4 regions of the Streptomyces sp. NPDC023838 genome follow, and region 2 is predicted to be linked to each of the others. Evidence: riboswitches for the same ligand, from Rfam matches in the RefSeq annotation. Region 2 holds a riboswitch; each other region holds the start of a gene.
What was found. Region 2 has a riboswitch for cobalamin ahead of AB0G17_RS29880 (cobalamin biosynthesis protein). Riboswitches for the same ligand answer to the same signal wherever they lie in the genome.
Positions count from the first base shown of each region.

Region 1: linked by a shared signal. The riboswitch ahead of AB0G17_RS25250 (ribonucleoside-diphosphate reductase subunit alpha) and the one ahead of AB0G17_RS29880 (cobalamin biosynthesis protein) in region 2 are both predicted to bind cobalamin.
Region 3: linked by a shared signal. The riboswitch ahead of AB0G17_RS32495 ((2Fe-2S) ferredoxin domain-containing protein) and the one ahead of AB0G17_RS29880 (cobalamin biosynthesis protein) in region 2 are both predicted to bind cobalamin.
Region 4: linked by a shared signal. The riboswitch ahead of AB0G17_RS11315 (iron ABC transporter permease) and the one ahead of AB0G17_RS29880 (cobalamin biosynthesis protein) in region 2 are both predicted to bind cobalamin.

Region 1 covers NZ_JBFAAD010000023.1:41,045-43,236, forward strand. Annotated here, with positions in the region: gene mctP (monocarboxylate uptake permease MctP) at 1-661, shown strand, start outside; cobalamin riboswitch at 765-935, shown strand; gene AB0G17_RS25250 (ribonucleoside-diphosphate reductase subunit alpha) at 1,064-2,192, shown strand, end outside.
Region 2 covers NZ_JBFAAD010000032.1:66,547-68,738, reverse strand. Annotated here, with positions in the region: gene AB0G17_RS29880 (cobalamin biosynthesis protein) at 1-886, opposite strand, end outside; cobalamin riboswitch at 994-1,136, opposite strand; gene AB0G17_RS29875 (hypothetical protein) at 1,259-1,483, opposite strand; gene AB0G17_RS29870 (inorganic phosphate transporter) at 1,512-2,192, opposite strand, start outside.
Region 3 covers NZ_JBFAAD010000040.1:53,055-55,246, reverse strand. Annotated here, with positions in the region: gene AB0G17_RS32505 (hypothetical protein) at 1-36, shown strand, start outside; gene AB0G17_RS32500 (hypothetical protein) at 200-433, opposite strand; gene AB0G17_RS32495 ((2Fe-2S) ferredoxin domain-containing protein) at 583-969, opposite strand; cobalamin riboswitch at 1,010-1,209, opposite strand; gene AB0G17_RS32490 (2-phosphosulfolactate phosphatase) at 1,368-2,123, opposite strand.
Region 4 covers NZ_JBFAAD010000007.1:89,127-91,318, reverse strand. Annotated here, with positions in the region: gene AB0G17_RS11325 (amidohydrolase family protein) at 1-294, opposite strand, end outside; gene AB0G17_RS11320 (DUF5988 family protein) at 619-825, shown strand; cobalamin riboswitch at 930-1,062, shown strand; gene AB0G17_RS11315 (iron ABC transporter permease) at 1,172-2,192, shown strand, end outside.

The DNA.
Region 1 (2,192 bases), on a different contig from region 2:
GCTGGCGATCCCGCAGCTCTTCGAGGACATGTTCCCGGACTGGTTCGCGGGCGTGGCGTTCGCGGCGATCGGCATCGGCGCGCTCGTCCCGGCGGCGATCATGTCGATCGCGGCTGCGAATCTCTTCACCCGCAACATCTACAAGGACTTCCTCAAGCCGGACGCCACGCCGGAGCAGGAGACCAAGGTCTCCAAGCTGGTCTCGCTCCTGGTGAAGGTGGGCGCGCTGGTCTTCGTCCTGACGATGGACAAGACGGTCGCGATCAACTTCCAGCTGCTGGGCGGCATCTGGATCCTCCAGACCTTCCCCGCGCTGGTCGGCGGTCTGTTCACCCGCTGGTTCCACCGCTGGGCGCTGCTGGCGGGCTGGGCGGTCGGCATGGCGTACGGCACGCTCGCCGCGTACGGAGTCGCCTCGCCCACCCAGAAGCACTTCGGCGGCAGCTCCAAGGAGATCCCCGGCATCGGTGAGATCGGCTACATCGGCCTGACGGCGTTCGTCCTGAACGTCGCGGTGACGGTCGTCCTCACGGTGGCCCTGAGGGCCCTGAAGGCCCCCGACGGCGTCGACGAGACGTCCCCGGAGGACTACACGGCGGACGCGGGCGACCCGGGCGTACAGACGGAACTGCCCCCGGCGACGGCGGGCGCGTTGCACTAGCCGCCTCCCTCCTCCGTACGCGACGACGGGCCGCCGGGAATCCGGCGGCCCGTTGTCGTGTTCCTGGAAGACGAGTTGACGCTCCGACACCCTCCGAAGCCGACACGACACAACATGTGGGGGTGCCGCCGGAGCCCGGCACAAGATGTATGCTCATGCTCGCTGTCGCCGCAGGGGAATCCGGTGCAAATCCGGAACTGTCCCGCAACGGTGTACTCGTACGCATTTGCGTACCTGTTCAGTCCGAGGACCTGCCGACAGCGCGCCCTGGCCGTCCGGCCCGGGTGCCAGACGTCCGGGCCTCGCGGAATGGGCAAGTGGACGCGGCGTACCCCCGAGGGGGTGTGTCCGTGTGCCCGCGCACTTCCCCAAGGCCCCGTGCCGAGCGAGGAGTGCCCCCACGTGACCATCGCCCCTGCGGATCCCGCTTCAGCGATCGCCGAAGAGCCGGCCGATGCCCCCGGGACCGCCCTGCTGCGGACCCTGACCGACCTCACCGCCGATCTGCCGGACACCGACCCCGGCCGTGTCGCCGCCGCCGCCCTGCGCGGCCGCAACGCGCGCTCGGACGAGGCGGAGCTGCGTGGGCTCGCCACCGAGGCCGCCGCCGGGCTGATCTCCGAGGACCCGGCGTACTCCCGCCTCGCCGCCCGGCTGCTGACGATCACGATCGCCGAGGAGGCCGCGACCCAGGGCTCGGTCACCTTCTCCCAGTCGGTCGGGGTCGGCCACGAGGAGGGCCTGATCGCGGACCGCACGGCCGACTTCGTGCGGCTGCACGCGGCCCGCCTGGACGCGCTGGTCGAGGCCTCCCTCGCGGACGGCGCCGACGACCGCTTCGGCTACTTCGGCCTGCGCACGCTCTACTCCCGCTACCTGCTGCGCCACCCGATCACCCGCCAGGTCATCGAGACCCCGCAGCACTTCATGCTCCGGGTCGCGGCGGGCCTGGCCGAGGACGACTCGGTGCGTGCCCTGGACGAGGTCGCCTCGCTGTACGGCCTGATGAGCCGGCTCGACTACCTGCCGTCCTCCCCCACGCTCTTCAACTCCGGCACCCGTCACCCGCAGATGTCCAGCTGCTACCTGCTGGACTCCCCGCTGGACGAGCTGGACTCGATCTACGACCGCTACCACCAGGTGGCGCGCCTGTCGAAGCACGCGGGCGGCATCGGCCTGTCGTACTCCCGCATCCGCTCGCGCGGCTCGCTCATCCGGGGCACCAACGGCCACTCCAACGGCATCGTCCCGTTCCTGAAGACGCTGGACGCCTCGGTGGCGGCCGTCAACCAGGGCGGGCGGCGCAAGGGCGCGGCGGCGGTCTACCTGGAGACCTGGCACTCCGACATCGAGGAGTTCCTGGAGCTGCGCGACAACACCGGTGAGGACGCCCGGCGTACGCACAACCTGAACCTGGCGCACTGGATCCCGGACGAGTTCATGCGCCGCGTGGACGCGGACGGCACCTGGTCGCTGTTCTCCCCGGCCGACGTGCCCGAGCTGGTCGACCTGTGGGGCGACGAGTTCGACG
Region 2 (2,192 bases):
GCCAGCCCACCCGGCGCGACAGCCGCACCGCCCGCTCGATGTCGGGGACTTCCACCGCCCGGCCGCCCCCGTTCAGGACGGGCCGGTGCTCGACGCGGCCGCCGTACGAGAGCGTGCCGCCGAGCCGTACGCCCAGCGCGCCCGCGAACGACGCCTCGACGGGGCCGGCGTTGGGGCTGGGGTGTTTGCGAGCGTCGGTCCGCCACGCGCGCGTGGCGGCGCGCGGATTACCTCCGGCGACCACCGCGAGCGCGGCGGTGAGCCGGGCGCCCGGCCAGCCCGCCACGTCGTCCAGGCGCGCCGAGGCCCATCCGTACCGCAGATGGCGCGGCGAGCGGTGGCCGACCATCGCGTCCAGCGTGTTGACCGCACGGAACGCGACCAGACCCGGCACTCCCGCGAGCGCCCCCCACACCAGCGCGCCCACGACGGCGTCCGAGGTGTTCTCGGCGACGGACTCGACGACCGCGCGCGCGATGCCGGGCGCGTCCAGGGACTGCGGGTCGCGTCCGCACAGATGGGGCAGACGTGCGCGGGCCGCCTCGACGTTCCCGGCCTCCAGGGCCGCGCCGATCGCGCGGGCCTCCCGGCCCAGTGAAGTGCCGCCCACGACGGCCCAGGTGGCGGCGGCGCTCAGCGCCACGGAGGCGGCGGGTCGGCGTCGTACGGCACGGGTGGCGAGCAGCGCGGCGCTAGCGGCGCCTCCGGCGCACACGGCGGTGTGCAGCGCGCCCCAGCCCCGGTGGTCGCGCCACAGCGCGCGCTCCACGGCGGCCGCGGCACGGCCGAACGCGGCGACCGGGTGCCCGCGGCGGGGGTCGCCGAGGAGGAGGTCGCCGAGGAGACCGGCGGTGGCGCCGTACGCGAAAGTGCGATCGGCACGCATGGGGTCAGCCCGCCGCAACGCCGAGAAGGGCTCTGGTACTTCCGGGGGGTGCCGGCAACAGGCAGGCGCGCATGGCGGTATGTCCTCACTCAGGGTGTCCGCGCCCTGGTACGACGTCGACCGGCGGTGAGAGTTCCTGGCTCACGGGGATGATTCCCCGATGACAGTGGCGGGACCGCGCCGGATTCGCACCGGCTTCCTCTTCTGCCGCCGTAAATGGCTCGGGCAGTCCACCATGCCCGGGAACGCCCGTCAACTCACTGCTGACCTGCGACGGGAGAGTGTGCGCAGGCACACAGGGAACCGCCCCCCGGCGGGGCCGGAGGGCGGTTCTGGGGTGCGTGGGGCGCTGTGCGCGGGCTGCTCGCCGGACTACTTGGCGACGATCAGATTGATGCCGTACGCGACGGCCGCCGCGCAGAGCGCGAAGCAGAGGTAGGCGGTGGTGCGGGCCACGGCGACGTTGCCCTTGCCGGCCGTGGCGGACTGCTGCTTGCTGAGGCCGACGATCCCGACGGTGAACAGGCCCACCAGGCCGACGGTGACGATGAGGCTGACACCGAAGACGGTGCCGAGAGCTGCCCAGTCGATGTGCATGACGATTCCTTAGGGGTGCGCGGCCGGGTCAGACGGTGGCCGGGCGGGCCGGGTCGGCGGGGGCCACCGGGGCCGGCGCCGGGATGGTGGCCGTCAGGTCGGCGGCCACGGCGGCGGCGGTCGGGGGCGGGGTGACGGCGGCCATCGCGGTGGTCACGACGCCCGCGGGCTCGGCCGGGGTCTCGGTGGCCGTGGCGGTGACGTCGTGGTGGTCGACCGGCTCGCGGCGCGACAGCTTCCAGATGAAGCCGGAGCCCGCGATCAGCAGGAGCGCCACGAGGACGACTCCCCAGGTGCCCTGGCCGGTGAGGAACTCGGCGCCGGCGCCGACCAGCCCCGCGGCAGGCAGGGTCAGGCCCCAGGCGATGAACATGCGGCTCGCGGTGGACCAGCGGACCACACCGCCCTTGCGGCCGAGGCCGGCGCCCATGACGGAGCCGGAGCAGACCTGGGTGGTGGAGAGCGAGAAGCCGAGGTGCGAGGAGGCCAGGATGACGGTCGCGGCACCGGACTGGGCGGCGAAGCCCTGCGGCGGCGCCAGCTCGGTCAGGCCCTTGCCCATGGTGCGGATGATGCGCCAGCCGCCGAGGTAGGTGCCCATGGCGATGGCCATGCCGGCCGAGACGATGACCCACATCGGGGGGTTGGCGCCCGGGTGCAGCACACCGCCGGCGACCAGGGCGAGCGTGATGATGCCCATGGTCTTCTG
Region 3 (2,192 bases), on a different contig from region 2:
GACTCCCGATCCGCGCGTCGACCCAGCATGTGCTGATGACGCTGAAATGGATCGGCCTGTCATGCCGTCGCAAGCCGAAGGACCGCCGCCCATCTCGGCACAAGCACCGCAGACATCTGGTTGATCACCCATTGGGGCAACTCCGGCGCCTGGCCCTGGACGAGTTCGGCGCTCGCGGAGACCAGGCGCCGGGCGCGGGTCACCTCTTGTCTTTCTCCACCTTGTACAGCTTGAGGCTCTTGTTCGCGAACAGGAGGACATATCCGCAGTTCCAGCAGATAAGTCCGGTCGCCGACTCGTTCGCCCAGCCGAGGTTCATGAACTCCGCCCCGGAGCTGTTGAGTTTCACCTCACGGTCCCGGAACGCATCGCCCTGGCAGAAGCTGCACCTGATCCAGGTGTCCCCTATTGCGGCACGTACAGGCTTGGCCACGGTTCCCGTTCTCCCTGAGTCGACGAGGTGGCGAACGCCGTTCGCTCACCGGGTGGTGATCATAGTCGGGACCGCCCGGCGGTCTCCGGTACCCGCGATGGGCCGGCCGCCGTGCAGGCGCGAGCGCCAAGGCTGGGCGGCTCAGCACCTCACCGCGCCCTTCGGCGTGGGGTGAAGGCGTAGAGGTCGAGGATGTCGGGGCAGGGCGCGATGCCGGGGCCGCCGGCCTGGACCCAGGCGGCGATGTCGTCCGTGGCGGCGGGGTCGTTGACCAGACCGAGCCAGACCGGGCGGGCACCGGCGACGCGTCCGGCACGGGAGGGCTGGACGACGATCACGTTGGCCTGTTCGCAGACGTCGAGGCAGGCGGAGACACGTACGGGCGCGTTCTCCGCGAGGCGCGCCTTCTGCTGGGCGTGGTCGACTCCAGTCACCTTCGGGCTCCCGCAGCAGCAGTCCCTGCACACCACGATTCGGCACGGGGCCGAGTCGGCTGGAGTACGTCCGGCGCCGCCTTGTGGTCGCTGCTCCGCCATGACGGCTCACGCTCCTTCTCCGGGGAGATCCGCCCCGGTTTCGTCAAGGAGGCGACGACGTGAGTCTCCTGGCTCCCGGGTCGTCGCTTGCCCCGTCCTTCCCACCCGCCTGCGGGTAGTGGTCTGTTCGGGATTCGCTCGCCGGTCACAGTGGCGGGACCGCGCCGGAATTCCACCGGCTTCCTCGTTCCGCGTCGCCTTGTCGTCGGGCATCGTCGCACGTCGGAGGGTCGCGCGTCACCATCGTCCCACCGGGCTGGGCGACCCGAACACGCCCGCGTTCGCCGCCGGAGAGGGCGTTGGCCTGATCCGGAGAAGTCTGTTGCCGGCGACCGCGACATGCTGGAGCCGGGCCGGGTATTCCAGGAGGCCACGCCTCGTGGAATACCCGGCCCCGCCTACTCAGCGGCAGTGAACGCTCCGCCGGTGAGGACGGGGACAACTTCGCAGGCATCCAGCTCAGTTGCGATGGCGACGTCGTCGCCATAGCCCCACGCGATGAGTTCGCGTCCCGAGGAACAGTCCGCGACAGCGACACCGACGTTCGGCACACCGTCAAAGACCGCGGCCGCCATGGCTGCTTCCGGCGAGAGCCGGTCCCGGCCACATCGGCGCAGAGCGGCGATCACAGCTCCGGCGCCGAGCAGATCTTCAAGCGCCGCCCTGAGGCTGCCGTCGGGCCAGCGCTCACCCGAGGCGATCACCACAACCGGTCGCTCGGCCGTTCCATAGCCCCGGTCGGCCAGCCAACGGCCGACGGCGGCCGAGTTCCGCAGCGATACAGCAACCACCATCGAGCCCCCGGCCGCCGCGGCGATGGTGGATCCGTTGGGCGAGGGGAGCACCAGCCGAGGCGTGAAGGGGGCACGTCGCAATGCGGCCGGTGACAGCGACCACGGTGACGTCTCGGTGGCCTTGCTCCGCCCCACAGCCAGGCTGGCATCCAGCTCGTCAGCGAATACCACTGCGGTCTCATCCCTCCAGCGGTAGGGAAACACCTGAGTCCCCGACTCCACCGCGACCGTCACCGACGTGGTGAACGACAGCACGTCGACCACGACAAGGCAGGCAGCGTCCTTCGCAAGAAGAGCCGCACCGGCAGGACCCCATTCGAACCGCACCCCGTGACCTGCCTGCATCAACCAGTCTCCCATGACCGAAGATCATGCCAGCGCCGAGCCAGCAACCCCCGAGCACCTCCCCGGAATGCACCACGCCTCACA
Region 4 (2,192 bases), on a different contig from region 2:
CAGGTAGTACGTGCAGGGGGAGTTCACCGGCAGCATCTGCCCGATGCCGTACATGCTGGCGTGCCGGACACCGCTCTTGTGCAGGTAGCCGGTGAGTTCGTCGAACCCGATCGCCGGGCCACCGAACGGGCGGAAGTGCAGATGACTGTCGACCTGAGAGGTGTAGGGCTCTCTCGCGCGGTCAAAACACGCCGTCCCGGCCACCGCCGAGCCCGCCCCGGTCGACGAGGCGGCGACGGCCACCGCTGTCAGTACCGCACCGGCCATGCCGAGGCGCCTGGTGATGTGTGACATGCCGATGATGACCTCCGGTTGACTCGGTCTTCTGTCGCGGCCCTGGGCTATGGCGGCCAATTCGGCGCGTGCCGCAAGGGCATGGGGAATGTGCCCATGGAATGGTCCTGGCAGGCTTGCCGAAATGGCCGGGCCTCGGGGCGAAGGTGTTCGACTTGTCACCCGGACGCCAGTGCGCTCCGACAGGGGGAGGGTGACAACTCGCCCGTTACTCGACGCCGGGCATTCGTCCAGCGGAGGGATTTGGGAGTTCGGGGCCGTGGTTCCGTGTACGACCGGGGAAGAAGTCACTCCGCCGTGCAATGACCCGCAAAGGAGCTGGCTGTGTCGAATGCTGCGAGGGCTGTGCTTGAGGGCGGCCCGGATGACCTGCCGGACCGCATCGTGACGATCACCGAGCCGGACGCCGAGGTGAAGGTGCCGTTCAGGGGCGGCTACGAACACTTCGAGGCCACCCAGCGGCACCAGGACACCGCCGAGGGATCACTGCGGGTCTACCAGTGGATCTACCGCACCGCGATTGCCGAGTAGCCGGCGGCCACCGGGCGTCCTCGCTCGGGATTCGTCACCCCACGGCTCGTGGGCAGGAGTACGGGGACGGGCAAGGGCGGTAGGCCCGGGCGGCCCTGGAGAGCGGTTTGTTAGGCTCGCCTTGCCTCCCGTGGGGGAAGTCCGGTGAGAGTCCGGCGCTGACCCGCAACGGTGTGCGCGGCGACCCTGGGGTCCGTCGCGCGAGCCCGATCGCCCGCGAGGGGTCCAGCGATCCGTTGACTGCTCGCCGTGGACTGCGAGAGGGGGCCGCGCGGCCGGTGCGGCCGTACGGGCTGTCTCCTGCTCTGTCTTCAGCAGGCGGCCCATGCGAAGGACGGCCCCGCCCGTGCACCGAAGGACTGCCCCCGGCCGGATACCCGTGCTGCCGCTCAGCCTGGCGCTGGGACTGGTGCTCCTGCTGTCACTCATGTGCGGCGTGGGACTTGGCGCCGCCGGGGTCGGCTGGGGGCACGTGCCGCGCTTTCTGTGGGCCGGGCTCACCGGCGGAACCGTGCACGCGCGTGACGCGGCCGCGTACACCATCGTCTGGGAGATCCGGCTGCCCCGGGTCCTGCTCGGCGCCGTCGTCGGGGCCGGGCTCGCGGCGGTCGGTGTCGCCGTGCAGGCGATGGTCCGCAACGCGCTGGCCGACCCGTTCGTCCTGGGCATCTCCTCGGGTGCGGCGGTGGGCGCCAACGCCGTCATCCTGCTGGGGGCGTTCGCGGGGCTGGGGGTGTGGGCGCTGTCGGTGTCGGCGTTCGCCTCGGCGCTTGCGGCCATGGCGCTGGTGTACGCCGTGGCCCGCTCACCCCGCGGGCTCACCCCACTGCGGCTGATCCTGACGGGGACGGCACTGGCGTACGGCTTCGAGGCCCTCACCACGGTCATGGTGTTCGGTGCGGCCCGGGGCGAGGCGGCCCGGTCGGCGATGATGTGGCTGCTGGGCAGTCTGGGCGGCGCGACCTGGGCGCAGGTCCCCATCGCCGCGGTGACCGTGGCGGGCGGATGGACGTGGCTGCGGTGGCGCGCCGAAGCGCTCAACGCCCTCGCCATGGGCGACGAGACCGCGGCCGCCCTCGGCGTCCAACCGGCCCGGCTGCGCAGGGAGTTGTTCCTGGTCACGGCCGCCGTCACGGGAGCCGTCGTCGCGGTCAGCGGGGCCATCGGGTTCGTCGGACTGATGGTGCCGCACGTCGTCAGGATGCTGGTCGGCGCCGACCACCGGCGGGTGCTCGCCGTGGCGCCGCTCGCCGGAGCGGTGCTGCTGGTGTGGGCGGACGTGCTGTCGCGGCTACTGCTGGCCCCGGCCGAGCTGCCGGTCGGCGTGATCACCGCGGTGGTCGGGGTTCCCGCGTTCCTGCTGCTGA